Regions from separate parts of the Agromyces zhanjiangensis genome, predicted to be linked through region 1. Evidence: predicted binding sites of a transcription regulator. Region 1 holds the regulator's gene; the other holds the start of a gene.
The links. The regulator LexA, encoded in region 1, represses DNA repair genes until DNA is damaged. The targets are predictions, from matches to a motif close to TCGAACANNTGTTCGA.
Positions count from the first base shown of each region.

Region 2: the regulator LexA is predicted to act here: its motif matches at 9,919-9,934, upstream of ABME02_RS07035 (HNH endonuclease signature motif containing protein).

Region 1 covers NZ_JBEPKB010000012.1:83,474-98,620, reverse strand. The annotation lists partial or broken gene ABME02_RS18470 (pyridoxal phosphate-dependent decarboxylase family protein) at 1-408, opposite strand, end outside; gene ABME02_RS17885 (SseB family protein) at 525-1,388, opposite strand; gene priA (bifunctional 1-(5-phosphoribosyl)-5-((5-phosphoribosylamino)methylideneamino)imidazole-4-carboxamide isomerase/phosphoribosylanthranilate isomerase PriA) at 1,372-2,118, opposite strand; gene hisH (imidazole glycerol phosphate synthase subunit HisH) at 2,232-2,870, opposite strand; gene hisB (imidazoleglycerol-phosphate dehydratase HisB) at 2,867-3,481, opposite strand; gene ABME02_RS17865 (histidinol-phosphate transaminase) at 3,526-4,620, opposite strand; gene ABME02_RS17860 (LysM peptidoglycan-binding domain-containing protein) at 4,680-5,060, opposite strand; gene lexA (transcriptional repressor LexA) at 5,331-6,008, shown strand; gene metE (5-methyltetrahydropteroyltriglutamate--homocysteine S-methyltransferase) at 6,097-8,436, opposite strand; gene ABME02_RS17845 (methylenetetrahydrofolate reductase) at 8,433-9,425, opposite strand; gene hflX (GTPase HflX) at 9,653-11,179, opposite strand; gene ABME02_RS17835 (class I SAM-dependent methyltransferase) at 11,223-11,834, shown strand; gene dapF (diaminopimelate epimerase) at 11,840-12,721, opposite strand; gene miaA (tRNA (adenosine(37)-N6)-dimethylallyltransferase MiaA) at 12,750-13,670, opposite strand; gene miaB (tRNA (N6-isopentenyl adenosine(37)-C2)-methylthiotransferase MiaB) at 13,672-15,147, opposite strand, start outside.
Region 2 covers NZ_JBEPKB010000003.1:156,716-171,862, forward strand. The annotation lists gene ABME02_RS06995 (putative F420-0 ABC transporter substrate-binding protein) at 1-998, opposite strand, end outside; gene ABME02_RS07000 (hypothetical protein) at 1,298-1,771, shown strand; gene cofD (2-phospho-L-lactate transferase) at 1,773-2,846, opposite strand; gene ABME02_RS07010 (zinc-dependent alcohol dehydrogenase family protein) at 2,898-3,887, opposite strand; gene ABME02_RS07015 (phosphoribosyltransferase) at 4,043-4,756, shown strand; gene ABME02_RS07020 (phosphatidylglycerol lysyltransferase domain-containing protein) at 4,742-5,029, opposite strand; gene ABME02_RS07025 (LLM class flavin-dependent oxidoreductase) at 5,167-6,036, shown strand; gene ABME02_RS07030 (elongation factor G) at 6,159-8,219, shown strand; gene ABME02_RS07035 (HNH endonuclease signature motif containing protein) at 8,369-9,712, opposite strand; gene ABME02_RS07040 (aminotransferase-like domain-containing protein) at 10,020-11,447, opposite strand; gene ABME02_RS07045 (nitrilase-related carbon-nitrogen hydrolase) at 11,726-12,574, shown strand; gene hydA (dihydropyrimidinase) at 12,603-14,039, shown strand; gene ABME02_RS07055 (TIGR03842 family LLM class F420-dependent oxidoreductase) at 14,059-15,075, shown strand; gene ABME02_RS07060 (ABC transporter permease) at 15,072-15,147, shown strand, end outside.

The sequences.
Region 1 (15,147 bases):
GTCGAGGAGCCACGAGGACGCGATCTCCTCGGCGGCGACCGCCCCCGGGGTGATCGTCCTGAGCCCGGAGTTCTGGTCCCAGGCCGACACCAACCAGTCCGCCGCGAGCGCCACCGGCTGCGTGCCGCCGATCACCCACCCGAAGAACCGCGGCGACCCGATGGCGATCAGGCCGGGCTCCGCGCCCCCGGCGAGCCGGTCGATGACGGCATCGGCGGGCTCGCCGTGCTCGGGCAGCTCGCGCCCGAGCGCGTCCATCACCTCCTCGACGCCCGCACGCGGCGGGATCGGACGCTCGGGAAGCGTGCCGAGCCACGCCGCCGCGTGTCGATGGGCGAGATCGAGCAGGTCGTCGTCGAGCGGTCGGAGATCGGGAGCCGGGGTCGTTCGTGAGCGTGCGTCGGACATCGTTTCCACCTGGACTTCCGCGCATCGTCGCGCAGTCCCGATCCTGCTCCCCCCGCGCGGGCGCGGTCAACGCCCAGCCCTGCAGGCGAGCGATCGTCGTCCCGGAGGGCGGCCGCTCAGGCCTCGGGCGCGGAGTCCCCCGCGACGCCCGCGACGCCCGCGTCGCCCGCGTCGCCCGCGACGCCCGCGTCGCCCGCGTCGCCCGCGTCGCCCGCGACGAGCTTCACCGCGAGCGAGTCCACCCCGGTCGCGATGGCGTCGTCTCCGGCCCAGCGTCGCGCGAGCCGCGCGGTCGTCGCATCGAGCTCGGTGCGCGTGAGTCCCGCGACGAGACGCAGCCTGACGACGAGCTCGGGACCCCGCAGCCGCGCGTCGGGGTCGCCCGCGACGAGGTCCACGCCGAGCACCGCGAGCTCGCCGCCGATCGAGCGCTCGAACGCGTTCCGGATCGCCTGGGACTCGACGGGCGGGTGCCACGGCTGCTGCTGCGCGACCGCCCAGACCGCGGGCCGGCGCAGCACGAACTCGGTCGGCGAGCCGGGGTCGAGGACGACGAGCTCGGTGCCGTCGTCGGCCGCGGCGAGCGCGACGCGCACGCCGTCGGCGGGCACGGGTCGGGCGACCGGATTCCATCGTGACATCGCCTCGACCGAACCGAACACGGGCAGCACCCGTCGCCCGTCGGGGCCCTCGACCGTGACGATCGAGAGCTCCTGGCTCTTGTCGACGGCGTGGCCGTGCGCGCCGACCTCGGTCCCGCCGTCGCCGAGTTCGGCGAGCAGCGGGATGAGCAGCCGCGACACGCCGAATGCGGCGACGACGTCGGCCTGGCCGCCGTCGCCGGACCGGAACCGGGCGAGCGCCGACCCGAGCGCCTCCGGCATCCGCCCGTCGTCGGCCGCGTGCGGGTTCGACTGGAACGACCGGCCCGCCCACGGACGCCCGGCGGAGTCGGCCGCGGGATCAGTGGGAAGCGACATCCAGGGCCTCGGGCAGCGTGAACGCGCCCGCGTAGAGGGCCTTGCCGATGATCGTGCCCTCGAGGCCCTGGGGCACGAGCTGGCGCAGCGCCGCGATGTCGTCGAGGCTCGACACGCCGCCCGATGCGATGACGGGGCGGCGGGTGCGCTCCATGATCTGCCGCAGCAGGTCGACGTTCGGGCCCTGCAGCGTGCCGTCCTTCGTGACGTCGGTCACGACGTAGCGGGCCGCTCCGGCGTCCTCGAGGCGGTCCATGACCTGCCAGAGGTCGCCGCCGTCCTTGGTCCAGCCGCGCGCGGCGAGCGTCGTCCCTCGGACGTCGAGGCCGATCGCGATCGCCTCCCCGTACTGGGCGATGACGGATGCCGCCCACTCCGGGTTCTCGAGGGCCGCGGTGCCGAGGTTGATGCGCTTCGCGCCGATCTCGAGGGCGTTCTCGAGCGACCGGTCGTCGCGGATGCCGCCGGAGAGCTCGACGTTCACGCCGCGCACCTGGCGGATGACCTTCTTCAGGATCCCGGCGTTCGACCCGCGGCCGAAGGCGGCGTCGAGGTCGACCAGGTGGATCCACTCGGCCCCCTGGTCGGCCCAGTCGGCGGCCGCGTCGACGGGGTCGCCGTAGTTCGTCTCGGTGCCCGCCTCGCCCTGCGTCAGGCGGACCGCCTTGCCTCCCGCCACGTCCACTGCCGGAAGCAGCACCAGGCGGGGGGTCTTGCTGAACTCACTCATCACTGTCCTCGAATCGGATGCCGCGGACGACGCGGCCTCGGCACAGTCACAGCATCCTAGTCCGCACCGGAACGCCGTGACGCATCGAAGGTCTCGGGAGGTCGTACCCGGCGTCAGCCGAGCGACCGGATCCAGTTCGAGAGCAGGCGGATGCCGGCATCCGACGACTTCTCCGGGTGGAACTGGGTCGCCGACAGCGGGCCGTTCTCCACGGCGGCGAGGAAGCGCCCGCCGTGCTCCGACCACGTCAGCTTGGGCTGGGGGAAGGGCGGGATGACGTCGAGGCTCCACGACTGCGCACCGTACGAGTGCACGAAGTAGAAGCGCTCGTCCTCGAGCCCCTCGAACAGCACCGAGCCCACATCGGGTTTCACGGTGTTCCAGCCCATGTGCGGCAGCACGTCGCTCGGCAGTTCGGTGACGGCGCCCGGCCACTCGCCGAGGCCCTCGGTGTCGACGCCGCGCTCGACGCCGCGCTCGAACATGACCTGCATGCCGACGCAGATGCCGAGCACGGGGCGGCCGCCCGCGAGGCGGCGGTCGATGAGCTCGTCGCCCCGCACCGAGCGCAGCCCCTCCATGACGGCCGCGAAGGCCCCGACCCCTGGGACGACGAGGCCGTCCGCCTCCATGACCGCGCGACGATCCGCCGTGAGGTCGACCTCGGCGCCCGCGCGCTCGAGCGCCTTGACGGCGGAGTGGACGTTGCCCGAACCGTAGTCGAGGACGGCGACGCGGCGCGTGGGGCTCACAGGGCGCCCTTCGTCGACGGGACGCCGGTGACCAGCGGGTCCCACGCCTTGGCCTGGCGGAACGCGCGAGCGAACGCCTTGAACTCCGCCTCGGCGATGTGGTGCGGGTCGCGTCCGCCGAGCACGTTCACGTGGACCGTGAGCGCGGCGTTGAACGCGATCGCCTCGAACACGTGGCGGACCATCGAACCGGTGAAGTGCCCGCCGATGAGGTGGAACTCGAAGCCCGCCGGCTCGCCCGTGTGGACGAGGTACGGCCGGCCGGAGATGTCGACGACGGCCTGCGCGAGCGCCTCGTCGAGCGGGACGAGCGCGTCGCCGTACCGCGAGATGCCGCGCTTGTCGCCGAGCGCCTGGCGGATCGCGGTGCCGAGCGCGATGCCGACGTCCTCGACGGTGTGGTGCACGTCGATCTCGATGTCGCCCTTCGCCCGCACGGTGAGGTCGGTGAGCGAGTGCTTCGCGAACGCGGTGAGCAGGTGGTCGTAGAAGGGCACGCTCGTCTCGATGTCGCTCGTGCCGGTGCCGTCGAGGTCGATCGAGAGGTCGATGCTCGACTCGCTGGTCTCGCGCTGCACGCGCGCGGTGCGCGCGGGGCGGTCGGTGCTCATGGGGTCATCCTATTCGGGAGGGTCGGGGTGGATTCCGGGCTCGATCAGGCGTTCGCCGCGGCGGCGGGCGCGAACGACGCCATGGCCTCGAGGAAGGCGGTCGTCTCGGCCTCGGTGCCCGCAGTGACTCGCAGGCAGCCCGGCAGCCCGATCTCGCGGATCAGGATGCCGCGCTCGAGGAGCGCCTCGAACACCGCGTGGGGATCGTCGACGCCGCCGAAGAGCACGAAGTTCGCGCCGCTGCGGTACGGACGGAAGCCGAGCGCGCGGAGCTCGTGCGTGATCCGCTCGCGCTGGGCGCGGATCTCGTCGACCATCGCCAGCATCTCGCCGGAGTGGGCGAGGGCGCCGAGCGCTGCGGCCTGCGTGAGGGCGGAGAGGTGGTACGGGAGCCGGACGAGCCGCAGCGCGTCGATGACGGCGGGGTCGGCGGCGAGGTAGCCCACGCGCGCACCCGCGAAGGCGAACGCCTTGCTCATCGTGCGGGAGACGAGGATCCTCGGCCGCCCCTCGAGGAGCGTGAGCGCGCTCGGCGTGCCCGGGTCGGCGAACTCGTGGTACGCCTCGTCGACGACGACCACGCCGCGCGCGGCGTCGGCGACCGCGGCGATGGTCTCGAGCGCGAGCGGCGTGCCCGTCGGGTTGTTCGGCGAGCACAGCAGCACGATGTCGGGGTCGTGGCGCTCGATCGTCGCGACGGCGGTCTCGGGCGAGAGCTCGAAGTCGGCGTCGCGATCGGTCGCGATCCACCCGGTGCCCGTGCCCGAGGAGAGCAGGCCGTACATCGAGTAGGTCGGCGAGAAGCCGAGCGCGGTGCGGCCCGGCCCGCCGAAGGCCTGCAGCACGTGCTGGAGGACCTCGTTCGAGCCGTTCGCCGCCCAGAGCTGCTCGGGCCGGAGGTCGTGGCCGAGGTAGCGCGCGAGGGCCGTGCGCAGCTCGGTGAACTCGCGGTCGGGGTATCGATTGAGCCCGATGATCGCGGCAGCGACCCGGGCGACGATGTCGTGCGCGACGTCCTCGGGGATCGGATGCGTGTTCTCGTTGACGTTGAGTGCGACGGGCACGTGCTTCTGCGGGGCGCCGTACGGGGACTTGCCGCGGAGGTCGTCACGGATGGGAAGGTCGTCGAGACTCGTCACCGATCAATGCTATCCGCGTGCATCGGCGTGTTTCGTGCGCGCGACCTGCCCGGCGGCGGTCAGCCGAGCGCGGGGAGGACGAGCTGCTGCCCGGGCTGCACCACGGCGTCGTCGAGGCCGTTCAGCCGCATGATCTCGTAGATGACGTCGCGCGGGTCGGACGACGGCGCGATCGCCTCGGCGATGCCCCAGAGCGTGTCGCCGGCGCCGACCTCGACGGTCTCGAACGCCGCCGGTGCTCGGCCGTCGTCGATCCCGGCGACGGCGCCGCCGCTCGAGAGAGCACCGATCAGCGCCCCGAGCACCAGCGGGAGCGCGGCGAGCCCGGTGACGACGACGCGACCGCGCCTGGTGAGCCTGAGCCTGGTACGCGGGGTCGCCGACCCGAACGCGGGCATCGTCGAGGCCGCACTCGCGGCCCCCATCACCACTGCACTCATTCCGCACCTCCCGGGCTCCAGCCCCGCATCCGGCCCTCGGCCGGGAGGGCCGGATGCGAAGCTGTGTTCCGAATATATCTTCGAACAATCGAAGCCGCAAGCACCGGACGGGTGGGAATCCGGCCGGGAATCCGCGACACACTCGAACGGATGTTTGTCGCGCGTGTGCGAGGCGGATACAGTTTCGAATGTCCGACGACAGTCGAACACCGACCACCGACATCCGGGCCGACGCGGTCCCGACGAGAGGCGAGGCACGTGAGCATCGACATCGACCAGGCACGCGGCGCGAGCGGCCGGTCGCGTCGGCGCAAGACGCTGAGCCCGAAGCAGCTGGCCATCCTCGAGGTCATCCGGGGCTCGGTCGCCGACCGCGGCTACCCGCCGAGCATGCGCGAGATCGGCGACGCCGTCGGGCTCTCCTCGCTCTCGAGCGTCACGCACCAGCTCAACCAGCTCGAGCTCGCCGGCTACCTGCGACGCGACCCGAACCGCCCCCGCGCGCTCGAGATCCTCATCGACGTGCCCGGCGCCGAGCAGCGCCCGTCGTCGGCCGAGCCCGCGCCGGTGGGCGACGCGGCCATGGTCCCCCTGGTCGGCCGCATCGCCGCCGGCGTGCCCATCACCGCCGAGCAGCAGATCGAAGAGGTCTTCCCGCTCCCCCGCCAGCTCGTCGGCAAGGGCGAGCTGTTCATCCTGAAGGTCGTCGGCGACTCGATGATCGACGCCGCGATCTGCGACGGCGACTGGGTCGTCGTGCGCTCGCAGCGCACGGCCGAGAACGGCGAGATCGTGGCGGCGATGCTCGACGGCGAGGCCACCGTCAAGGTCTTCCGCCAGCGCGACGGCCACACCTGGCTGCTCCCCCGCAATTCGGCGTTCGAGCCGATCCTCGGCGACGAGTCCGAGGTGCTCGGCAAGGTCGTCGCAGTCCTCCGCACCGTCTAGCGAGCGGATCGCCCGGCCTGCACCGGCACCGACGACGAGGGCGGATGCCGCGGGCTCGCCCCGCGGCATCCGCCCTCGATCACCGGAGTCAGGACGTCGCCACCGCGACACCCTCGCGCACCGAGCGCGTCGCCTCCACGATGTTCGCGAGCGACGCGACCGTCTCGTCGTAGCCGCGCGTCTTCAGGCCGCAGTCGGGGTTCACCCAGAGCCGTCCGGCGGGCACGCCGTCGACCGCGCGCTCGAGGAGCGAGCGCACCTCCTCGACGCTGGGCACGCGCGGCGAGTGGATGTCGTACACCCCCGGACCCACGCCGTGGTCGAACCCGCTCGCGGCCAGGTCGCCCACGACCTCCATGCGGCTGCGCGCCGCCTCGATCGAGGTGACGTCGGCGTCGAGCTCGCGGATCGCGTCGATGACGACGCCGAACTCCGAGTAGCAGAGGTGCGTGTGCACCTGCGTCGCGGGCGCCGCGCCGCCCGTGGCGAGGCGGAACGAGCCGACCGACCAGTCGAGGTAGGCGGGCTGGTCGGCGAGCTTCAGCGGCAGGAGCTCGCGCAGCGCCGGCTCGTCGACCTGGATGACACGGATGCCGGCCTGCTCGAGGTCGCCGATCTCGTCGCGCAGCGCGAGCGCGACCTGCCGGGCGGTGTCGCCGAGGGGCTGGTCGTCGCGCACGAACGACCACGCGAGGATCGTGACCGGCCCCGTGAGCATGCCCTTCACCGGCTTCTCGGCGAGCGACTGCGCGTACGCCGACCACTCGACCGTCATCGGCGCCGGGCGCGAGACGTCGCCCCAGAGGATCGACGGGCGCGTGCAGCGCGAGCCGTACGACTGCACCCAGCCGTGCTGCGTGACCGCGAAGCCGTCGAGCAGCTCGGCGAAGTACTGCACCATGTCGTTGCGCTCTGGCTCGCCGTGCACCAGGACGTCGAGGCCGAGGTCCTCCTGCAGCCGGATCACGCGCGCGATCTCCTCGCGCATGAGCTCGCGGTACGCGGCATCCGTCAGTTCGCCCTTCACCAGGCGGGCCCGGGCGCGACGGATGTCGGCCGTCTGCGGGAAGGAGCCGATCGTGGTGGTCGGCAGCGCCGGCAGCGCGAGGTCCTCCTGCGCGGCGACGCGGTCGTCGTAGGCCGCACGGGCGAACGCGGTCGCGTCGAGCGCGGCGAGGCGGTCGCGCACGGCCGGCACGCGCACGCCCGGCGCGGCGGCCCGGTCGGCGAGAGCGGCGGATGCCGCGTCGAGGTCGGCCGCGATGGCCTCGCGCCCCTCGGCGAGGCCGCGCGCGAGCGCCGCGACCTGCGCGACCTTCTGGTCGGCGAACGCGAGCCAGCTCACGAGGCGCGCATCGAGCGCGGTCTCCTCGTCGACGTCGTGCGGGACGTGCAGGAGCGACGTGGAGGTCGAGACGGCGACGGAGCCCGAGAACGAGCGGAGCGCCTCGGCACGCGCGAACGCGTGGGCGAGGTCGCCGCGCCAGATGTTGTGGCCGTCGACGACGCCGGCGACGAGGACCTTCGCGGCGAGCGCCTCCTCGGTCACCGGGTCGAGCTGCGCGGGGAGGCCGCCGCGGACGAGGTCGAGTCCGACGGCCTCGACCGGGGTGGCCGCGAGCGCCGGCAGCGCCTCAGCGAGGTCGCCGTACGGCGCCGCGACGAAGATCGCCGGCCGCGCGTCGGCCGCACCGAGCTCGTCGTACGCCTCCGCCACGGCTTCGAGCACGCGCTCGCGCGGCTCGTCGAGGCTCTCGCTGACGAGCCCCGGCTCGTCGAGCTGCACCCACTCGGCGCCCGCTGCGGCGAGCTCGGCGAGGAGCGCCCGGTAGACGGGGACGAGGTCTGCGAGACGGTCGATGGGACGGAAGCCGTCGGGCGCGCCATCCGCCGCCTTCGACAGCAGGAGGAACGTGACGGGGCCGACGAGCACCGGTCGCGTGACGAAGCCCGCGTCGCGCGCCTCGCGCACCTGCGCGACGAGCGCGTCCGCGTGCGCGGCGAACGCGGTGTCGGGGCCGATCTCGGGCACGAGGTAGTGGTAGTTCGAGTCGAACCACTTCGTCATCTCGAGCGGGGCGTCCGCACCCTCGCCGCGGGCCACCGTGAAGTAGCCGGCGAGGTCGAGTCGGCCGTCGGCGTCGAGCAGGCGCTCGAATCGCGTCGGGATCGCGCCCACGGCGACGGCGGCGTCGAGCACCTGGTCGTAGTACGAGAACGACTCGGGGATCGCCGAGTCCGTGCGGCCGAGGCCGAGTGCGGCGAGGCGCTCGCGCGTCGCGGCCCGGAGGCCGGCAGCGGTGCGCTCGAGCTCGTCGGCGTCGATCCGGCCGGCCCAGAACGCCTCGACGGCGTGCTTGAGCTCACGGCGGCGCCCGATGCGCGGGTAGCCGAGGATCGTTCCGGTGGGGAAGGCGGGTGCGGTCATCGTTCTCTCGTGTTCCTCTCGGTGCCCGCATGGGCGGGGGCGGTGGCGAGGCCGAGCCGGTCCAGGACGGCGAGCACGGCCTCGTGACGGTTGAAGGTGTACAGGTGGAGTCCGGGGGCGCCGCCGGCGAGCACCTCGCCGGCCAGTCGCGCGGCGTAGTCGACGCCGAGCTCGAACTGGGCGTCGGGGTCTGGCTCGATCTCGAGGTCGATCGCCAGCTCGGCGGGCGCCGGAACCCCCGTGAGCTGCTCGAGGCGAGCGAGTCGGGCGGGCGTGGTCACGGGCATGATGCCCGGCAGGATCGGGATGGTCACGCCGCCCGCGCGTGCGCGCTGGACGAAGGCCAGGTAGTCGTCGGCGTGCCAGAACAGCTGCGTGATCGCGAGGTTCGCACCCGCGACCTCCTTCGCGAGCAGCACGTCGACGTCCTGGTTCGACCCGCGCGAACGTGGGTGGCCCGACGGGAACGCCGCAACGGCGACGCGCTCCGGCCGGGGCCGCTCGCGGATCGCGGTGACCCCCGGCATCCCCGGGATGCGCGACTGCCCGAACGGCTCGCGCTCCTCCTGGACGCGGTGGATCAGCTGCACGAGCTCGGCGGCGCTGTGCAGGTCGCCGATCGCGTCCTCGGCGTCCGCGGCCCCGACCGGCGGGTCGCCACGGAGCGCCAGGAAGCTCGTGATGCCCGCGTCGAGGAACTCCCGCACGAGCCGGTTCGCCTCGGCGTGGCTCGATCCCACGCACGTCAGGTGCGCCATCGGCTCGACGTTCGTGTGCTCGAGCATGTATCGGAGCACGGTGAGCGATCGGTCCCGGCTCGACCCGCCCGCCCCGAAGGTCACCGAGATGAATGCGGGGTCGACCTCGGCGAGGCGATCGATGGTGCGGCCGAGCGCGATCGCCGCCGCATCGGTCCGCGGCGGGAACAGCTCGAACGAGATCGGCACGCGCGGCCGGGCGGCGACGCCGTCGGGCTGGGTTCCGGTCATGTCGCTCCAGGTGGCGAGCAGTCCCGGGGAGGTCGAGTGCACGGCACGCCGCGCCCGACCGGCCGGAACGGCAGGTGGGTTCTCGCGGGCGGGTGCCGGGCTCGGCGGTCGCTCCAGGCGGGCGGCATCCGGCCGCTCGCCACGATCAGGTGCGACGATACGCCGGGTCGCCCGGCTCCGCTCCCGTTGTTACGACGAGTGACTCGGGCGGTACGGCGTGCGGGATGCTACGCCAGCGCCGCGGCGCTGAACTCCTCGAGCTGCGCCGCCTGTTCGGGCGAGGCCAGCGCACGGATGCGCGTGCCGTCCTCGACGTAGTCGGTCGAGAGGACGCGACCGCTCTCGTGCAGCGTCGACACGATGTCGCCCCGGTCGTACGGGACGAGCAGGTCGACCTCGACGGCGGGGTCGGGCAGCATGCGACCGATGGCGGCGAGCACCTCGGCGACGCCCTCGCCGGTCCGTGCCGACGCGAACACCGCGTTCGGCTCGAGCCCCTGCAGGACCAGGCGGTCCTCGGGAGTGACGAGGTCGGCCTTGTTGAAGACGACGAGCTCGGGGATGTCGCGTGCACCCACTTCGCCGATGACGTCGCGCACGGTCGCGATCTGCTGTGCGGGGTCGGGGTGCGCCGCGTCGACCACGTGCACGATCAGGTCGGCGTCGCCGACCTCCTCGAGCGTCGAGCGGAACGCCTCGACGAGCTGGTGCGGGAGGTTGCGCACGAAGCCGACCGTGTCGGCGATCGTGTACACGCGGCCGTCGGCGGTCGTGTTGCGACGCACCGTCGCGTCGAGCGTCGCGAACAGCGCGTTCTCGACCAGCACGCCCGCGCCCGTGATGCGGTTGAGCAGGCTCGACTTGCCGGCGTTCGTGTAGCCCGCGATCGCGACCGACGGCACGGCGTTGCGCCTGCGGTTGGCGCGCTTGGCGTCGCGCGCGGGCTTCATGCCCGCGATCTGCCGGCGGAGCTTCGCCATCCGCGAATGGATGCGGCGGCGGTCGAGTTCGATCTTCGTCTCACCGGGGCCGCGCGAACCCATGCCGGCGCCCGCGCCGCCCACCTGGCCACCGGCCTGGCGGGACATCGACTCGCCCCAACCGCGCAGGCGCGGGAGGAGGTACTCGAGCTGCGCGAGCTCGACCTGCGCCTTGCCCTCACGGCTCTTTGCGTGCTGGCTGAAGATGTCGAGGATCACCGCGGTGCGGTCGATGACCTTGACCTTGACCGCATCCTCCAGCGCTCGACGCTGGCTCGGAGCGAGCTCGGTGTCGGCGACGACCGTGTCGGCGCCGAGCGCGGCGACCACGTGCCGGAGCTCCTCGGTCTTGCCGCGACCGAGGTAGGTGCTGGGGTCGGGGTGCGGACGGCGCTGGAGCACGCCGTCGAGCACGCGCGCGCCGGCAGTCTCCGCGAGGGCGGCGAGCTCGCGGAGCGAGTTCTCCGCGTCCTCGAGCGAGCCCTGCGGGTACACGCCGATGAGCACGACGTTCTCGAGCCGCAGCTGCCGGTACTCGACCTCGGTGACGTCCTCGAGCTCGGTCGAGAGACCGCTCACGCGTCGGAGCGCCGCGCGCGCCTCGCGGTCGTACTGCTCGCCGTCGAAGCCGTCGCCGTCGCGGTCTGCGAGTCCGGCGCGCTGGATCGACGAGGCGTCGGACGCCCCGAATCGGGACACGCCCGCTCGGGTGTCGGCCGTGCGCAGCACGCGCTCGACCGCGTCGTCGTGGGTCTCGGGTGCCGCGTCGTTCATCCTGTCCAGCCTACTTCCGTTCGCCTGCGATAGGTTTCCCCGTATGCCGCAGGAGCACTACTTCCAGTCCAAGCCCGCCGATGGGGCGGCGCTCCGGACCGTCCCCGTGCGACTCGCCGGCCGCGATGTCGAGGTGCAGACCGCCGGCGGCGTCTTCAGCCCCGACCACGTCGACCTCGGCACTCGCGTGCTGCTCGACGAGGTCCCCTCGGCACCGGCCTCGGGTCAGCTGCTCGACCTCGGCGCCGGCTGGGGCCCGATCGCGCTCACGCTCGGACTCCAGTCGCCTGGGGCCGCCGTCTGGGCGGTCGACGTCAACGAACGTGCACTCGACCTCGTCCGCAGGAACGCGTTCCGCCTCGGGCTCACGAACGTCAACGCGGCGATGCCCGACGATGTTCCCGACGACCTGCGATTCTCCGTGATCTGGTCGAATCCGCCCATCCGCATCGGGAAGGCCGAGCTGCACGCAGTGCTGCGTCGATGGCTGCCCCGGCTCGAGACCGGCGCGACCGCGTGGCTCGTCGTGCAGAAGAACCTCGGCTCCGACTCGCTGCAGCGCTGGCTCGGCGAGGAGTTCGGAGACGGGTGGACGGTCGAGCGCGCGGCCACCTCGAAGGGCTTCCGCGTCCTGACGGTGACGCGCGACGCCTGACCCCCTCAGGCGAGGGCGAGCACCCCGTCGAAGACGAGCTCGCCGGGCCCCGAGAGCAGCACGTGCTCCCCTTCGGGCCGCGACTCCATCCGCACCCCGAGCGCGCCGCCCGGGACCTGCACCACCCACGTGTCGGGTGCGTGCTCGCCGGCCCAGTGCCGGACGGCGAGGGCGGCGGCCACCGCCCCGGTGCCGCAGGAGAGGGTCTCGCCCGACCCGCGCTCGTGCACGCGCATGCGGATGCGGCCGCGCCCGTTCTCGACGAGCGGTTCGGCCGGGACGACGAACTCGACGTTCGCACCCGCCTGCGGCTGCGGTTCGAGGATCGGCAGGTACCCCAGGTCGAGGCCGTCGAGCTCGTCGTCGTCGGCGAGGGCCACGACGACGTGCGGGTTGCCGACGTCGATGCCGAGGCCGGGGCGGGCGACAGGCAGGTTCTTCGCGCGCACGAGCGGCTCACCGCCGTCGAGGCGCCACACGCCGAGGTCGGCCTCGAAGCCCGCGCCCGTGACCCGCACGCGCCGGACGCCCGCGCGAGTGCCGATCGCGATCCACTCGTCGCCCGCCGGGGCGACGTGCCCCTGGTCGATCAGGTATCGCACGAAGACGCGGATGCCGTTGCCGCACATCTCCGACAGGCTGCCGTCGGCGTTCCAGTAGTCCATGAACCACGTCGCCTGCGGGTCCTCCGCGAGCGCACCGGCACCGTCGGCCAGCCGGTCCGAGCGGACGGCCCGGATGACGCCGTCGCCCCCGACGCCGAAGCGGCGGTCGCAGACCGCCGCGATCTGCGTGGGCGAGAGCTCGTGCTCGCCCTCGGGGTCGCTGAACAGCACGAAGTCGTTGCCCGTGCCCTGGCCCTTGGTGAAGCGCAGATCGAACGCCATCGCACCAGTCTATGGAGCGCCGCAGGCCTCAGATGACGTTCGCCTGCCGTGCCACCTCGGCCGCGACGGCGGCCGGGTCGCCGGCATCGACGACGGATGCCGCGGCGTACCGCTTGAACCATCCGACCTGCCGTCGCGCGTAGGTCCTGGTCAGCGCCTGCGTCTCCGCGATCGCGTCGGCCTCGGTCATCCGACCCTGCACCTGCGCGAGCGCCTGGGCGTAGCCGATCGCCTTGCGCGCGGTCACGCCGCGTTCGAGCCCGAGCGGGATGAGCCCGCGGACCTCGTCGAGGAGGCCACCGTCCCACATGCCGGCGGCGCGGGCGTCGAGCCTCGCGACGAGCTCGGCGCGGTCGGCGCGCAGGTGCACGATGCGGTGCGGCCGCCACGGCACGGGTTCCTCCGGCAGGCGGGCGGCCTTCGGCTCGCCGGTGAGCTCGATGACCTCGAGGGCGCGCACGATCCGGCGGCCGTTCTGCGGGTCGACGCTCGCGGCCGTCTCGGCGTCGAGTTCTCGCAGCCGGCGGTGCATCAGTCCGGGCCCGACCTCCTCGAGTTCGGCCTCGAGGCGCGCGCGGATCGCGGCGTCCGTCCCGGGGAACCGGAGGTCGTGGATCACGCTCGAGACGTACAGCCCCGACCCCCCGGTGAGGAGCGCGACGCCGTCGCGCGCCGCGATCTCGTCGACGACACGACGGGCTTCGACCTGGTAGGCGGCGACGGATGCCTCGTCGGTGACATCGAGCACGTCGAGGAGGTGATGCGGCACGCCCTCCCGTTCTTCGACCGGGAGCTTGGCGGTGCCGATGTCCATGCCGCGGTAGAGCTGCATCGCGTCGGCGTTGACGACCTCGGCGACGCCGCCGCGGTCGGCGACCGCATGCGCGAGGTCGAGCGCGAAGCGCGACTTGCCGGTGCCCGTGGCGCCGACGACCGCGATCAGCGTCACGTCAGCGCTGGCCGTCGGCTGGGTCGTAGATCGGCATCGTGCCGACGCCCGGGCTCGTCAGCGGCTCGCCGCCGACGCGCAGCGACGGCAGCCCGAGCGAGACGCGCCCGGTCGCGGATGCGACGGCACCCGGTGCGGCGGGAACCCCGCAGCTCTCGGCCTGTGCGCGGTCCCACGCGTCGCCCGCTCGCGTGCGGCGGATGCGCAGCGGCGCACCGTCGATCGAGTCCGCGAGCAGGTGGAACGGCGCGGCCTGCGTGATCTCGACCGAGACGACGTCGCCGGGCCGAGGCAGGTCCGACCCTGCGGGCACCTCGAAGTGGACGAGGCGGCTGTCCTCCGCGCGACCGCTCAGGCGGTGCGTCTCGGCGTCCTTCTTGCCCTCGCCCGTGGAGACGAGCACCTCGACGGCGGTGCCGACGAGCTGCTGGTTCTCCTCCCACGAGATGCGCTCCTGGAGGGCGATGAGGCGCTCGTAGCGCTCCTGCACGACCTCCTTCGGCACCTGGTCGTCCATGGTGGCGGCGGGCGTGCCGGGGCGAATCGAGTACTGGAACGTGAACGCCGAGGCGAACCGCGCGGCCTCGACGACCCGGAGCGTCTCCTGGAAGTCCTCCTCGGTCTCACCCGGGAACCCGACGATGATGTCGGTCGAGATCGCCGCGTTCGGGATCTTCGCGCGGACGCGGTCGAGGATGCCGAGGAACCTCTCCGACCGGTACGAGCGGCGCATGGCCTTGAGGATGCGGTCGGAGCCCGACTGCAGCGGCATGTGCAGCTGGGGCATCACGTTCGGGGTCTCGGCCATCGCGTCGATGACGTCGTCGGTGAACGCGGCCGGGTGCGGACTGGTGAAGCGGATGCGCTCGAGGCCGTCGATCCCGCCGGCGGCGCGGAGGAGCTTGCCGAACGCCTGCCGGTCGCCGAACTCGACGCCGTACGAGTTCACGTTCTGGCCGAGGAGGGTCACCTCGACGGCGCCGTCGTCGACGAGCGCCTGCACCTCGGCGAGGATCTCGCCCGGCCGACGGTCCTTCTCCTTGCCGCGGAGCGCGGGCACTATGCAGAACGTGCAGGTGTTGTTGCAGCCGACCGAGATCGAGACCCAGCCGGAGTAGGTGGAGTCGCGCTTGGTGGGCAGGGTCGACGGGAACACCTCGAGCGCGTCGAGGATCTCGAGCTGCGCCTCGTCGTTGTGGCGCGCGCGTTCGAGCAGGCTCGGGAGCGACCCCATGTTGTGCGTGCCGAAGACGACGTCGACCCACGGCGCCTTCTCGAGGATGACGTTCTTGTCCTTCTGGGCGAGGCAGCCGCCGACGGCGATCTGCATGCCCGCGTGGCGGCGCTTCACGCCGGCGAGGTGCCCGAGGTTGCCGTAGAGCTTGTTGTCGGCGTTCTCGCGCACCGCGCACGTGTTGATCACGACGATGTCGGGCTCGGCGCCGTCGGCCGGCACGTATCCTGCAGCCTCGAGCGA
Region 2 (15,147 bases), on a different contig from region 1:
ACGCCGGCCTCGGTCGAGGGGAAGTCGACGATCACGTACCGGCCCTGCTGCACCGCGGGCATGGCGGCCGTCGCGGGATTCGCCTCGAGCTTCTCGATCTTGGATTCGGCGGAGTTCCACGCGGCGTCCACGAGCACGATCACGTCGGGATTCGCGTCGACGACGGCCTCCCACGAGAGCGAGGTCCACGTGTCGTGCACGTCGGCGACGACGTTCGCCAGGCCCGCGGCCTCCATGATCATCTGGGGGGCGCCGATGCCGGCACCGACGAACGGCTGGTCGTCGCCCGAGGAGTACCAGAGTGCGGTGAGGCCGTCGTCGCTCGGCTCGATCGCGTCGAGCGCCGCGCGCTGCTCCGCGACGAGGGCGGCCGCGGCATCCGTCGCACCGAAGATCTCGCCCGCCTCCTCGAAGTCGGCGAACACGCCGTCGAACGTCAGCGGGTCGGGCATGTAGCCCTCCTCCTTGCAGGCGGCGGGGGCGACGTAGGTGTGCACGCCGAGCTGCTCGAGCGTGGCGCGGTCGCCTGCGCCCTCGGCGGTGAGGTTCGACTCCCACCCGGCGAAGACGAGGTCGGGTTCGGCGGCGAGCGTCGCCTCCTGCGACGGCACCTTGTCGGACAGGATCTCGATGCCCGCTGCGGCGTCGGCGTACTCGTCGGGCACGGGGCCGTCGGTGAAGGCGGCGCCGACGATGCGGTCCTCCAGGCCCAGCGCGAGCAGGAGCTCGAGGGTCGAGGACTTGACCGTGATCACCCGCTCCGGGGCGGCGTCGAACGTGACCTCGGTGCCGCAGTTGTCGACCGTGACCGGGAAGCCGGCGGCATCCGTCGCCTCGGCGAGCGGCACGTACCCGCCGTCGTCGGTGCCGGCCGACGCGCAGCCGGCGAGCAGGGCGACGGATGCCGCGGCCGCGACGATCACTGCGGTGCGACGGGCGCCGAGACCGTCTCGGCGCCGGGCGGCGCGGGACGGGCGACGCGAGGGGGACGTGGGCATGGAACCTCCGGGACGGTATGCGCGTTCGTTGACCGACGAAAGCGTCGGCGACTCGCGGCCCAATCCCGGGCCGGCCCGACCGGTCAATTCGAACCGGCGGTCGTTCGCCAGTCTACGCAGTCGGCGGAACGTCGCGCCCGCCGGTTCGTTCCCTGTCGGCGAACACCCGCGCCCGGCGTAATCCCTGCGTAAGCGGACGGTAAGCGCACCGTCACCGCTGCCCCGTCGCCGCAGGGACGGCACGGGCATTGACTGCTGGAGGGCCGTCGGAACCGGCGGTCGAACGGAAGGGGAACCTCATGCACACCACCCGAATCCGCCCGCTGCTCGGCACGGTCGCGGCCGCCGCGCTCGCCGTCGGCGGCGTCCTGGCCGGGGCGCCGGCCGCGAACGCCGCGGGCGTCAGCGGGCCGGCGTTCTGGGTCGACGGCGCGCAGTACCGCACCGTCGGCACGCCGACCGACCTCTCGGGCACCGGGGCGCCCGAGTCGTCGTTCCAGCCGATCTACGCCTTCCCGGAGGACACGCAGGCGAACGTCGCCACGGCGGCCCCCGGCGACGCCGACTACCGCGGCGGACGCTGGCTCGTCACCGAGGTGCTGCTGCCGAACGGCTACGATGCCGCGCTCGCCTCCGGCGACCTCGACGGCGACGGCGTGCTCGACTCCGACGAGGAGCTGTGGGCCGCGGCCGGCGCGGGCGACCTCGCGATCGGCGAGGTGCTCCGCTCCTTCGAGTGCCCGGTGATCCCGCTGCCGCGCAACGGCGGCTGAGTCAGGCGCGTCCCGTGGGCGCGGTGCCGGCTGCGGCGTCTGCCGCGAGGTCGAGCGCCGCGCCCGCGAGCGCGGCCGACGTGTCGAGGTCGTGCATCCAGAGCGGGGCGGATGCCGCGGCGAACCCGTCGCCGACGAGGCCGGGCACCGCCGGGGCATCCGCCTCGTCGACGAGCCAGCCGTCGAGCACGCCGCCCGTCGCTCGCGTGCCGTAGTGGCGCGCGACCGCCGCGGCATCCGTCTCGACGCCGATGGCCGACAGGCACGCGTCGGCCATGCCGCGCACGACCCGGCCGCCGATGATCGGGGAGACGCCGACGACGGGGGCCGCGGTCGCGGCGAGCGCCTCGCGGATTCCGGGGATCGCGAGGATCGTGCCGATCGAGACGACGGGGTTCGAGGGGGCGACGAGCACGATGTCGGCCTCGGCGATCGCGGCCTCGACGCCCCGTGCGGGGCGGGCGTCGGCGAGGTTGCGTTGGTCGAAGCCGAGGGCGGGGATCGAGGCGCGGAAGCGCGTCCACCACTCCTGGAAGTGCAGCTCGTCGCGGCCCTCGGCGTCGGGGTGCGCCGGGTCGACGCGCACGTGCGTGTCGACCTCGGTGTCGGTCGCGGGGATCAGGCGCGCGCCGAGCGGCCACCGCCGCTGCAGCCGCTCGGCGACCTGCGACGGCGCCAGTCCCTCGCGCAGCCACGACGTGCGCGCGAGGTGCGTGCCGAGGTCGAGGTCGCCGAGCGTGAACCACGGCCAGCCGACGCCCCACTCCTGCAGTTCCGCGGCGACCCGCTCGGTCTCGCCCGCGCGACCCCAGCCGCGCTCGGTGTCGTTCACGCCCGCGAGGGCGTACAGCAGCGAATCGAAGTCGGGCATCAGTCGTACGCCGGAGAGCCACAGGTCGTCGCCGGTGTTCACCACCACGGTGACGTCGGCCGAGGTCGCCGCCGTGCCGTCGGCGGCGGGTTCGGCGCCGGGCTCGGCGCCGGGCTCGGCCGGCCATCGCCTCGTGCACTCCTCGCGCACGCCGCGCACGAACCGCGCGCCACCGACTCCGCCCGCGAGCACCGTGATCTCCACCGTTCCACGCTAGCGCCGCGACGGTCCTCGCCCGTCGGCGCGCCGGTCGCCTCAGGCGTCGCGCACGAGGACGAGCGAGCCCGACGCGCGGCCGGATCGCAGGTCGTCGACCGCGGCATCCGCTCGTTCGAAGGCGTACGGCGTCGCCGTGGGCGCGATGCCGAGGCGCAGCGCGAGCCGCAGGAACTCGTCGCCGTCGGCGCGCGTGTTCGCGGTCACGGTCCGCAGGTCGCGCTCGAGGAAGAGGTGGTCGGCGTAGGTCATCGACGGGACGTCGGTCATGTGGATGCCGGCGAGCACGACCGTGCCCCCGCGCGTCGTCGCCGCCAGGGCGACCGGCACGAGGCCGCCGGCCGGCGCGAACACGATCGCCGCGTCGAACGGCTCGGGCGGCGCATCCCGCTCGCCGCCGACGAAGTCGAGGCCGAGGTCGTGGGCGAGTCGCCGGTTCGCCTCGCCTCGCGTCATCGCGACGACGCTCGCACCCGCGGCCATCGCGAGCCGTGCCGTCAGGTGCGCACTCGAGCCGAAGCCGTAGAGGCCGAGACGGCCGCCGGGCGGGAGGTTCGCGCGTCGGAGCGCGCGGTAGCCGATGATGCCCGCGCAGAGGAGGGGCGCGACGGCGATCGGGTCGGCGTCCGGCGGGAGTGTGTACGCGAACGACTCGGGCACGGTGGCGAAGCGCGCGTAGCCGCCGTCGGCGTCCCAGCCGGTGAAGCGCGCATCGGGGCAGAGGTTCTCCCGGCCCGACCGGCACCACCGGCACGCCCCGCACGTCGAGCGCAGCCAGGCGATGCCGACGAGGTCGCCGACCGCGGTCCGACGCACGTCGGCGCCGGTCGCGACGACCCGGCCCACGACCTGGTGGCCCGGCACGACCGGACTCCGGTGCGGCGCGAGCTCGCCGTCGATCACGTGCAGGTCGGTGCGGCACACCCCGCACGCGGCGACCTCGACCACGAGCTCGTCGTCGACGGGGTCGGGTTCGGGCAGGGGCGAGGCGGTCAGCCGCCCGTCGCCGCGGGTCGTCCAGGCATCCATCTCGGTCCCCTCCCCGTCGCCTGCCAGCGTGCGACGGACGCCGCGGCGCGCGCAGGACGAAGGTCACGCCGTCCGATGCGGGCGACGGCGGCACCGTGCGGTCCGCGGGGACCAACGGCCCCGCCCGCCGGCGGCGCGAGGCGCATGCTGAAGTCATGTTCCGTGACCGCGCCGACGCGGCGGCCGCCCTGCTGGAGCGGCTCGAGGCGTTCCGCGACGAGGACGTCGTGGTCCTCGGGCTCCCGCGCGGCGGCGTGCCGGTCGCCGCCGCGGTCGCCGAGGGCCTGGGCGCGCCGCTCGACGTCATCGTCGTCCGCAAGCTCGGCATCCCCGGGCAGTCCGAAGTCGCGATGGGCGCCATCGGCGAGGGCGGCGTGCGCGTCGTCGACGAGGCGATCGTGCGGCGGGCGCACGTCTCGGATCGTCGCTTCGCCGACGTCGAACGGCAGGAACAGCAGACCCTCGATCGTCGCGTCGCGCAGCTGCGCGGCGACCGCGCGCCCGAGCCCCTCGCGGGCCGCACGGCGCTCGTCGTCGACGACGGGCTCGCCACAGGTGCGACCGCCGAGGCCGCGTGCGAGGTGGCCCGGGCACGTGGCGCACGACGCGTCGTGCTCGCGGTCCCGGTGGCGCCGAAGGATGCCGCGTCCCGCGTGCCCTCGGCCGACGCACTCGTCGCCGTCGACGTGCCGGACTGGTTCATGGCGGTCGGGCAGGCGTACGCGGACTTCCGACAGACGACCGACGAGGAGGTCGTGGCGCTCCTCGACGCCGCGCGGGCGAGGAGGTCGCGCGCGTCGTCGCCGGCCGAGACGAGCGGGTCCCCTCGCAGCGGCACCGTGCCCGAGACCGGCTCACCGACCGAGTGACGCCCCCGCCCGCACGAGGTCGGCCACCGAGGCATCCGGCAGGTATGCGCGCGTGAGCGCCAGGCCGATCCTCGCGAGGTCGCCGCCGTCGCGGTAGAGCAGGTACATGGGTTCGGCGCGCGGCCGGAACTTCTGCTTGAAGCGGTGCAGCGAGCGGAAGCCGTAGGCGGGCTCGAGCATGCCGCCGAGCCGATCGAGGATGGCATCGACGGGCGTGAACTCGTCGGGGTCCCCCGGGATCGAGCGCGCGAGCGGGGCACCTGACAGCGACAGGAACCGTGCCCCTCATCGCGGAACGCGAGCGCCGACGACGCGATGAGGAACTCCATCACGGGCGTAGAGTCGTCCATGCGCGACGCGAGCCGCCTCGATTCTGCGCCATGCGGCGCGAGAGCGCGTAGCGTGGCCGCATGCCCGACTACGGCCGCCCGATCGAGTTCGGAACGTTCATCACGCCGTCGGCGCTCGATCCCGAGCACACCGTCGAGCTCGCGCTCGCCAGCGAGCGTGCCGGGCTCGAGTTCGTCACCTTCCAGGACCACCCCTACCAGCCGCGGTTCCTCGACACGTGGACGCTGATGAGCTGGGTCGGTGCGCGCACGAGCCGCATCCGAATCTCGGCGAATGTGCACAACCTGCTGCTCCGCCCGCCGGCCGTGCTCGCGCGCTCGGCGGCATCCCTCGACCTGCTGACCGGCGGCCGCGTGATGCTCGGCCTCGGCGCCGGCGGGTTCGCCCCCGCCGCCGTCGCGATGGGGGCCCCGAGCCGGACGCCCGCCGAGCAGGTCGGCGCCCTGGGCGAGGCGATCACTGTCATCCGCGAGTTGCAGGACACGGATGCCGAGGGCGGCGTGTTCCTGCACAACGCGCACTACCCGATCCGCGGCGCCAAGCGCGGGCCCGCGCCCGTGCAACGGCCGATGCCCATCTGGCTCGGCGTGCTGCGGCCCAAGGGGCTCCGGCTCCTCGGCAGCGCTGCGGACGGGTGGCTGCCGTCGCTCGGGCGGCTCGAGCACGGCGCCGACTCGCTCGACGCCGGGCACGAGATCATCGACGCGGCGGCGCGGGGCGCGGGGCGCGAGCCGCGGAGCATCCGTCGCCTGCTGAACGTCGGGCCGCGGCACTCCGACCCGGAGTCGCTCGCCGACCTCGCCACGCGGCACGGCGTCGACACGTTCATCGTCGCCGGCGACGACGCGGCGATGATCGCGGAACTCGGGGCGCGCATCGCTCCGGAGACGCGGGCGCTCGTCGCCGAACGCCGCGCCGCGACCGGCTGAACCCGGGCGGGCCGCCGTCGTCCGGGGCGGGGATCGCGCAGATCGGGACCTCCGCCCTCTGGACCTCGCGGCCTCGGCGCGCGACGATGGACGCACGGAACCGCACCGGCGCGGGAGGCCCCATGAACTCGGCATCGCCCCAGACCCACCGGACTGTCGCCCTCGTGGGCGCTTCGGGCTCGGGGAAGACCACACTCGCGGAGGCGCTCCTGTATCGCGCCGGCGCGATCCCGCGGACGGGATCCGTCGAGCAGGGGAACACCGTCTGCGACCACGAGCCCGAGGAGATCGCCCGGCACACGAGCCTCGGGCTCTCGCTCGCCCACCTCGATTGGAGCGGACCCGACGGCACGGCGTACACGGTGACGCTCGCCGACACCCCGGGGCATCCGGACTTCGTGGGCGCCGTCGACGCGGCGCTCGCGGTGGCGGATGTCGCGCTCATCGCCGTCAGCGCGGTGGACGGCGTCGTCGCCGGGACGCGCGCGGCGTGGGACGCCGCCGAGGCCGCAGGGGTGCCGCGCGTGGTCGTGGTCACGCAGGAGGACAAGGCGAGGGCGGACTTCCGTCGCGTGCTGGCGGAGCTGCGGTCGGAGTTCGGCGAGCACCTGTGGGCCCTCGAGCTGCCGATCGGCGAGGAGGCCGCGTTCCGGGCGATCGCGGACGTGCTGAGCGAGGAGGCGCACGTCTACGACGGCGACGGGACGCACCACGACGAGCCGCTGCCGCCCGAGGCGGAGGCCGAGGAGCACGCGATGCACGTCGAGGTGACCGAGGACATCGTGTCGCACGACGACGCGCAGCTCGAGGCCTACCTCGACGGGGACGAGCCGTCGGCCGCGGAGCTCGAGCGCACGTTCGCGCGCGAGGTCGCCGATGGCGAGGCCGTGCCCGTGCTCGTGTGCTCGGGGGTGAACGGGACGGGCGTCGACCGGGTCGCGGACCTCGTCTGCGAACTGACGCCCGCCGCGACCGAACGCGACGGGCGCATCCTCGTCGGGGAGGGGTCGGGCGGCACGGAGTTGAAGGTCGCGCCGAACGAGGACGGGGACACGCTCGTGCACGTCTTCCGCACGGTGGCCGACCCGTTCGTCGGCCAGGTCTCGATGCTCAAGGTGCTCTCCGGCACGCTGCGGACGGGCGACAAGCTGCGGAACGCGACGACCGGCACCGACGAGCGGATCCACGGGCTGTTCCGGTTGCGGGGGTCCGAGCACGTCACCGCCGGGACGCTCGCCGCGGGCGAGGTCGGCGCGGTGGCGAAGCTCACCGGGTCTCCGTCGGGTTCACTGCTGTGGTCGCGACCCTCCGGCACCGCTCGGCCGGCGGCGACGCCGCCCCGACCACCTGTGTACGCGGTCTCGCTCGAGCCCGCGTCGCAGTCGGACGACGAGAAGATGCCCGTGGCGCTCGCGCGACTGACCGCCGAGGACCCGACGCTCGTGGTCGACCGCGCGGGGGAGCACACGGTGCTGCGGGGGCTCGGCGACACGCACGTCGCGGTCGCGGTCGAGCGGCTCGCGCGCATCTTCGGCGTCAAGGTGGAGACGGGCCCTGCACCGGTGGCGTACCGCGAGACGATCGCGGGCACGGCGTCGGTCGAGGGCAAGCTGAAGAAGCAGTCGGGCGGGCACGGCCAGTTCGCGGTCGTGCAGCTCACGGTCTCGCCGCTGCAGCCGGGCGACGGGTTCGAGTTCGTGGACTCGGTCACCGGCGGCGCGGTGCCGCGCCAGTACATCACCGCCGTCGAGAAGGGGGCCCGTGACGCGCTCGCGTCGGGCGGGCCGCAGGGGCACCCCGTGGTCGACGTGCGCGTCGAGCTCACCGACGGCAAGACGCACTCGGTCGACTCGTCGGACATGGCCTTCCGCACGGCCGCGTCGATCGGCGTGAAGGCGGCGCTCGCCGAGGCCGGGACGGTGCTGCTCGAGCCCGTGTCGAGCGTGACCGTGACCGTGCCGAACGACCTGCAGGGCGCGGTGCTCACCGACCTGTCGGGGCGGCGCGGTCGCGTGAGCGCGACCGAGGCCGCGAGCGACGGCCGGGCGCGGGTGGTGGCGCACGTGCCGGAGTCGGAGCTCACGCGGTACGTCCTCGACCTGCGCTCGATCACCGCCGGCCAGGCCGAGCTCACGATCACGCCCGACCACTACGCGAAGGCGCCGAGCACGGCGCGCGCCTGAGCGCGAGCTCGCCGGCCCGCGCTCTGGATCCTCGCACCCGGCGACTCCCGTTGGCGGCTGCGGGGCCACCGCTCTTCGAGCTCGCCCTGGTTCCGTCGCTCGCGCATTCGCATGCACACGCTCCCGCGCACGCTCGCGCGAGCACCCGCTCACGCGGCATCCGTCATCTGCAGTTCGAATCGCGCGCGCCCACCGAGCCGGGGCACGCGGTCGGGATCGACGTGCGGTGGAGGGATGAACCAGATCGCACCGGATTCGGCGCGGATCTCCCACCCTTCACGGTGGATCAGGTGGTGGCAGAAACTGCAGAGGAGCACGCCGTTCGAGAGGTCCGTCGGGCCCGCATCTCGCTCCCACCAGCGGACATGGTGCGCCTCCACGTCGCCGACGTTCTGGCTGCAGCACGCGCAGCCGCCGTCGCGCTCGCCGAGGGCGAGTCGCTGGGCGCGGGTGAAGAGACGGGCACGTCGGCCAAGATCGAGTGGCAGGCTCGGACCGCCGAGCACCGCGGGGATCAGTTCGGCGTCGGCGGCGAGCCGCCGGGCGGTGGCCGCGGAGATCGGCTGGTCGAGTCCGTCGATGCGGGCGTCGCCGAGTCCGGTGACGAGCGCGTCGAGGTCGACGCGCACCACGACGGTGGGCTTCGCGAGCGGCGTCAGGGTCGTCTCGCAGCCGAGCGCGTGGCGCGCGATCGCCGCGAGCGCGTCGGCCTGCATCTGCGGAATCGAGCGGCGGCCGTCGACGACGGGACGCGGATCGCCGAGTCGTGGGTCGCGTCGCCGGAGCGCGTCGCCGACCAGCGCTTCGACGGCCGCCTTCACGGGAGCGGCCGCCTCGGGGTGGAGCCTGGCGTGCAGGTGCACGACGCCGTGGCGGTCTTCGCGCATCGTGAGCGAGCGCTGCTCGCGCAGTTGCTCTTCGCGCGGTTCCACCCCTTCGGCGTCGAGTCGGGCCTCGGCCTCGCGGATGCCGCGCATGAGCAGCTCGAGCGGCGCACGCTCGGCGAGCTCGGCGAGGGCCGCTTCGGCCACCTCCACCAGTTCGGGATCGGCTCGCAGCGCCACGCGGTCGAGCATCGTCGTGATCGCGGACGCGGCCTCGAGACTGATCGCCGACCGGTCGAGGGCGCCGGCGACGTGCGGCCGTCGTGGCGGCATCCGCGCGCCGACGAAGGATTCACGCGTGGCGGTCGCTGAACCGACGGCGATGAGCCGACCCCCATTGTGGAACCCCTGCGCCTTTGCGAGCCCGAGTTCGCCGAGTTCGGGCCCGGATCGTCGCGCGACCTCTGCGGCGGCGCGCGCGAGCAGCGCATCGACCCCGCGACGCAGCGAGGCCAGCCCGTCGGTCACCCGGACGAGCCCGGGGTCGCTCATCTGCTCGAGTTCGCCCTGCGCGTCGCCCGGGATCGACCCGAACGCCGGCATCGCCTCACCCCACGTGTCGCGCAGCGCACCGAGCTCGCGCTCGAGCGTCGCCAGGGGTTCGTCCATGCTTCGATCCTGCACGCACCCTCCGACATACAAAGATGCATGGATTATGCCTCAGACCGGGTGTTTTTCGGTGGATGGATCGAGTCTGTCGCGGGCTGTGGAGGACGAGTCGGTGTCGCCACGACGCGGCTTGGAGCGGGATGAGCGTGCGGTCGGAGTGCGCGGGTTGTGGGGGCGGTGGAATGCACGCGGGGGCGGTGGCGTGCTCGAGGGTGCGTTCTATGGCGGATGATCGCGCAGCCGACGAGCCGACGAGCCGACGAGCCGACGAGCCGACGAGCCGACGAGCCGACGACCGCAGCGCCCCTCAGTACCCGCCCGCAGCGAGATGCTGCGCCGCCACCGCGAGCGCATCCGCCAGCGACGACACCCCCTCCCGCACCGCGCCCACGGTGACCCGCACGTACTCCTGCTCTCGGGCGGAGCCCCGGGCGGCCACCGCGCCGCGCACCGCCGCGGCCCCCGCCACCGGCGACCCGTTCGCCGCGGCCAGGAACGGCGTGCCGCCCGCGACCCGGATCCCTGCCGCCGCGAGCTGCACGAGCGTCGAACGCTCCGACTCGACCGGCATCCAGAGGTTGATCCCGTCGGCGCGCATCACGGGCACGCCCCGGGCACGCAGCGCGTCGCCGAGCGCGCGCTGCCGCGTGTAGTACGCGCGGCGCGCCTCGGCGACGGCGTCGATGGCCGCGCCGTCCGTCAGCAGGTCGAGGAGGATCGACTGCAGCATGCGCGACGTCCATCCTGGTCCGAGCATGCGGCGCGCCATGATCCGGTCGACGAGGTCGCGCGGCCCGCCGACGGCGGCGATCCGCAGGTCCGGTCCGTGCGACTTCGAGAAGCTCCGCACGTGCACGACGCGGTCGGGCAGGCGGGTGCCGAGCGTGACGTCGCCCTCGGTCGAGATGAGTCCCGAGTGGTCGTCCTCGACGACGACGAGGTCGACGCCGTGCTCGTCGACGGCCGAGCGGATGACTCCCGCCAGCGCCGCGGCGCGCGAGGGCGTCATCGACGCTCCCGTCGGGTTCTGGGCGCGGGGCTGCAGCAGGATGGCGGCCGGGCGGCGCCGCAGGGCGGTGGCGAGCCCGTCGGGCGACATCCCGTGCTCGTCGATGGCGACGGGCACGGCCTCGGCGCCGAGCAGGTCGAGGAGGTCGAGGAACGGCGGGAAACCCGGATGCTCCACGACGACCCGGTCGCCGAAGCGGACGACCTGCTCGAGCGCGCGTGAGATCGCGTCGAGTGCGCCGTCGACGACGACGATCGATTCGGCTTCGCTGGGCCACGAGTCCCTGAGCACCGTCGCGAGCGCCGGGATGACGGGCTCCGCCTGGTAGCTGCCGACGTCCGCGCGGGCGGACACGCGCGAGAGCGCGGGGCCGAGCGGCGGCAGCAGCAGCGGATCGGGCGTCCCGCGCGAGAGGTCGAGTCGGACCGGGTCGTCGGGCGCCGCCATCCCGCGCATCCGCACGGCGGGGCCGGCCGCGGCATCCCGGCGCACGAAGCTCCCGGCACGGCCGCGGGACTCGATGAGCCCGGCACGTGCGAGCGCCTGCCACGCCTGGCTGATGGTGGCGGGGCTCACGCCGAGCGAGGCGGCCAGTTCCCGCACGGTGGGCAGGCGCACGCCGGCCTCGAGGTCGCCGCTGTTCACGAGCCGCGCGAGGTCGGCCGCGATGCCGCGGGGGGTCGTGTCGGCGAAGGGCGCGAGCGACGTCAGCTCGGAGACATCCACTCGAATACCTGATCGCACCATTGCCTCCTCACGAAGCAAGGGACAGGATGTTTAACCACCACGTCACAGAGTGAAACACAAGGGAAATGTTCACGCCGAAGAATAACAGAACGGGTCGCAACCCCGATCTGGCATCCGCCGCCGGTCCCCAGCCGGCGTCGATTCTCGGCACCACTGCTCGGCGTCACCGCACGCACGGCAGGCACTAGCGCACCACGCACCGCGCGCCCAGTACCCGCCAGCGGACGGCAACGACGCCGACCGACTCAGGAGGCACCATGACGATCGTTCGAGCGGCCATCACCCAGACCACGTGGACGGGTGACAAGGAGTCGATGCTCGACAAGCACGAGCAGTTCGCACGCCAGGCCAAGGAGCAGGGCGCCCAGGTGATCTGCTTCCAGGAGCTCTTCTACGGGCCCTACTTCGGCATCACGGAGGACGTGAAGTACTACGACTACGCCGAGCCGGCCGACGGGCCCATCGTGCAGCGCTTCGCGGCGCTCGCGAAGGAGCTCGAGATGGTCATGGTGCTCCCCATCTACGAGGAGGAGCAGCCCGGCGTCTACTACAACACCGCGGTCGTCGTCGACGCCGACGGCACGATCCTCGGCTCGTACCGCAAGCACCACATCCCCAACCTCGACAAGTTCTGGGAGAAGTTCTACTTCCGCCCCGGCAACCTCGGCTACCCCGTCTTCCAGACCGCCGTCGGCCCGATCGGCGTGTACATCTGCTACGACCGGCACTTCCCCGAGGGGTGGCGCGAGCTCGGCCTCAACGGCGCGCAGATCGTCTTCAACCCCAACGCGACCAAGCCCGGCCTCTCCAACCGCCTGTGGGAGATCGAGCAGCCCGCGGCAGCGGCCGCGAACGGCTACTTCATCGGCGCCGCGAACCGCGTCGGCCTCGAGGACAACGAGTACGGCGACCTCGCCGTCAACTTCTACGGCAAGAGCCAGTTCGTCGACCCGCAGGGCAACATCGTCGGCGACTACGGCTCGGAGAGCGACGAGGAGGTCGTGGTCCGCGACCTCGACATGGACATGATCCGCCAGGTCCGCAACGCCTGGCAGTTCTACCGCGACCGCCGGCCGGAGTCGTACACGTCCATCCCGAAGCCGTAACCCGACGAGACGCGAAGGAGCCAAGCGCATGGCCACCACCCTCATCTCCGGCGGAACCGTCGTCAGCGCCACCGGCCGCGCCGCGGCCGACGTGCTCGTCGACGGCGAGAAGATCGTCGCCGTCCTGCAGCCCGGCAGCGAGCTGCTGGGTACGGATGTCGCGGCATCCGTCGACCGCGTCGTCGACGCCACCGGCAAGTACGTCATCCCCGGCGGCATCGACGCCCACACCCACATGCAGCTGCCGTTCGGCGGCACCGAGGCGTCCGACACGTTCGAGTCGGGCACCATCGCCGCCGCCCACGGCGGTACGACCTCGATCATCGACTTCGCCGTGCAGACCTACGGCCAGCGCATCGAGGACGGGCTGGCCGCCTGGCACGAGAAGGCCGGCGGCAACTGCGCGATCGACTACGGCTTCCACCAGATCGTCGGCGACGTCAACGAGGCCTCGATCGAGGCGATGAAGCGGCTGCCCGACGAGGGCGTCTCGAGCTTCAAGCTCTTCATGGCCTACCCGGGCGTCTTCTACTCCGACGACGCGCAGATCCTGAAGGCCATGCAGGTCTCGCGCGACACCGGGATGCTCACGATGATGCACGCCGAGAACGGCCCGGCGATCGACGTGCTCGCCCAGCAGCTGGTGGACCAGGGCAAGACCGACCCGTACTACCACGGCATCGCCCGCGCCTGGGAGATGGAGGAGGAGGCGACGCACCGCGCGATCATGCTCGCGAAGCTCACCGGCGCGCCGCTCTACGTCGTGCACGTGTCGGCCAAGCAGGCCGTCGAGCAGCTCGCCTGGGCGCGCGACAAGGGCCAGAACGTCTACGGCGAGACCTGCCCCCAGTACCTCTACCTCTCGCTCGAAGACCAGCTCGGCGCGCGGAGCGACGAGTGGGGCGCGTTCGAGGGCGCGAAGTGGGTGTGCTCCACGCCGCTCCGCAGCCGCGCCGAGGGCCACCAGGACTCGATGTGGCAGGCCCTCCGCACGAACGACCTGCAGATGGTCTCGACCGACCACTGCCCGTTCTGCATGAAGGACCAGAAGGAGCTCGGCCTCGGCGACTTCCGGAAGATCCCGAACGGCATCGGCTCGATCGAGCACCGGATGGACCTCATGTACCAGGGCGTCGTGACGGGGGAGATCACGCTCGAGCGCTGGGTCGAGCTCACGAGCACGACGCCGGCGCGCATGTTCGGGCTGTACGGCACCAAGGGCGTCATCCAGCCCGGCGCCGACGCCGACATCGTCGTCTACGACCCCAACGGCCACACGTCGATCGGGCTCGACAAGACCCACCACATGAACATGGACTACTCGGCGTGGGAGGGCTACGAGATCGACGGAAAGGTCGACACCGTCATGAGCCGGGGCAAGGTCGTCGTCGATGGCGACGCCTACGTCGGCGCCAAGGGCGACGGGCGCTACCTCAAGCGCGGCCTGAGCCAGTACCTCATCTGATCGGGAGAGGAACCCCGCCATGGACTTCGGAGTCGTCCTCCAGACCAACCCGCCCGCCTCGCGGGCGGTCCACCTCGCCAAGCTCGCGGAGCAGTTCGGGTTCAGCCACGTCTGGACCTTCGACTCGCACCTGCTCTGGGAGGAGCCGTACGTCATCCACTCGCAGATCCTCGCCGAGACGCGACGCGTGACCGTCGGCCCGTTCGTGACCAATCCGGCCACGCGCGACTGGACCGTCACCGCCTCGACGTTCGCGACGCTCAACGAGATGTACGGCAACCGCACCGTCTGCGGTATCGGCCGCGGCGACTCGGCCGTGCGCGTCACCAACGGCAAGCCGGTGACGATGCGCGAGCTGCGCGAGTCGATCCACGTCATCCGCGAGCTCGCGAACTCGCGGGCCGTCGAGTACAAGGGCTCGACGCTGCGCTTCCCCTGGTCCACGGGCTCCGAGCTCGAGGTCTGGGTCGCGGCGTACGGCCCGATGGCCCTGAAGCTGACGGGCGAGGTCGGCGACGGCTTCATCCTGCAGCTCGCCGACGTCGACATCGCGGCGTGGATGATCAAGACCGTGCGGGATGCCGCCGAGGCCGTCGGCCGCGACCCGATGTCGATCAAGTTCTGCGTGGCCGCGCCCTTCTACATCGGCGAGGACCGCGCGCACATGATCGAGCAGTCCCGCTGGTTCGGCGGCATGGTCGGCAACCACGTCGCCGACATCGTGGCCAAGTACGGCGAGCACGGCAGCGTGCCCGACGCGCTCACCGAGTACATCCGCGGTCGCGAGGGCTACGACTACAACACGCACGGCAAGGCCGACAACGACCACGTCGACTTCGTGCCCGACGAGATCGTCGAGCGCTTCTGCGTGCTCGGCACCGCCGAGGAGCACATCGAGAAGCTGAAGCAGCTCGCCGAGCTCGGCGTGGACCAGTTCGCCGGCTACCTCCAGCACGACAACAAGGAGGAGACCATGCGGGTGTACGGCGAGACCGTGATCCCCGCCATGACCGAGCACCTCACGGCGAAGGCATGACGACGACCGCGGCAACGCCCCGGGCCAGGCGCGCGCACCGCTGGCGCGCCGTGGTCTGGGGCGTCGTCGGCG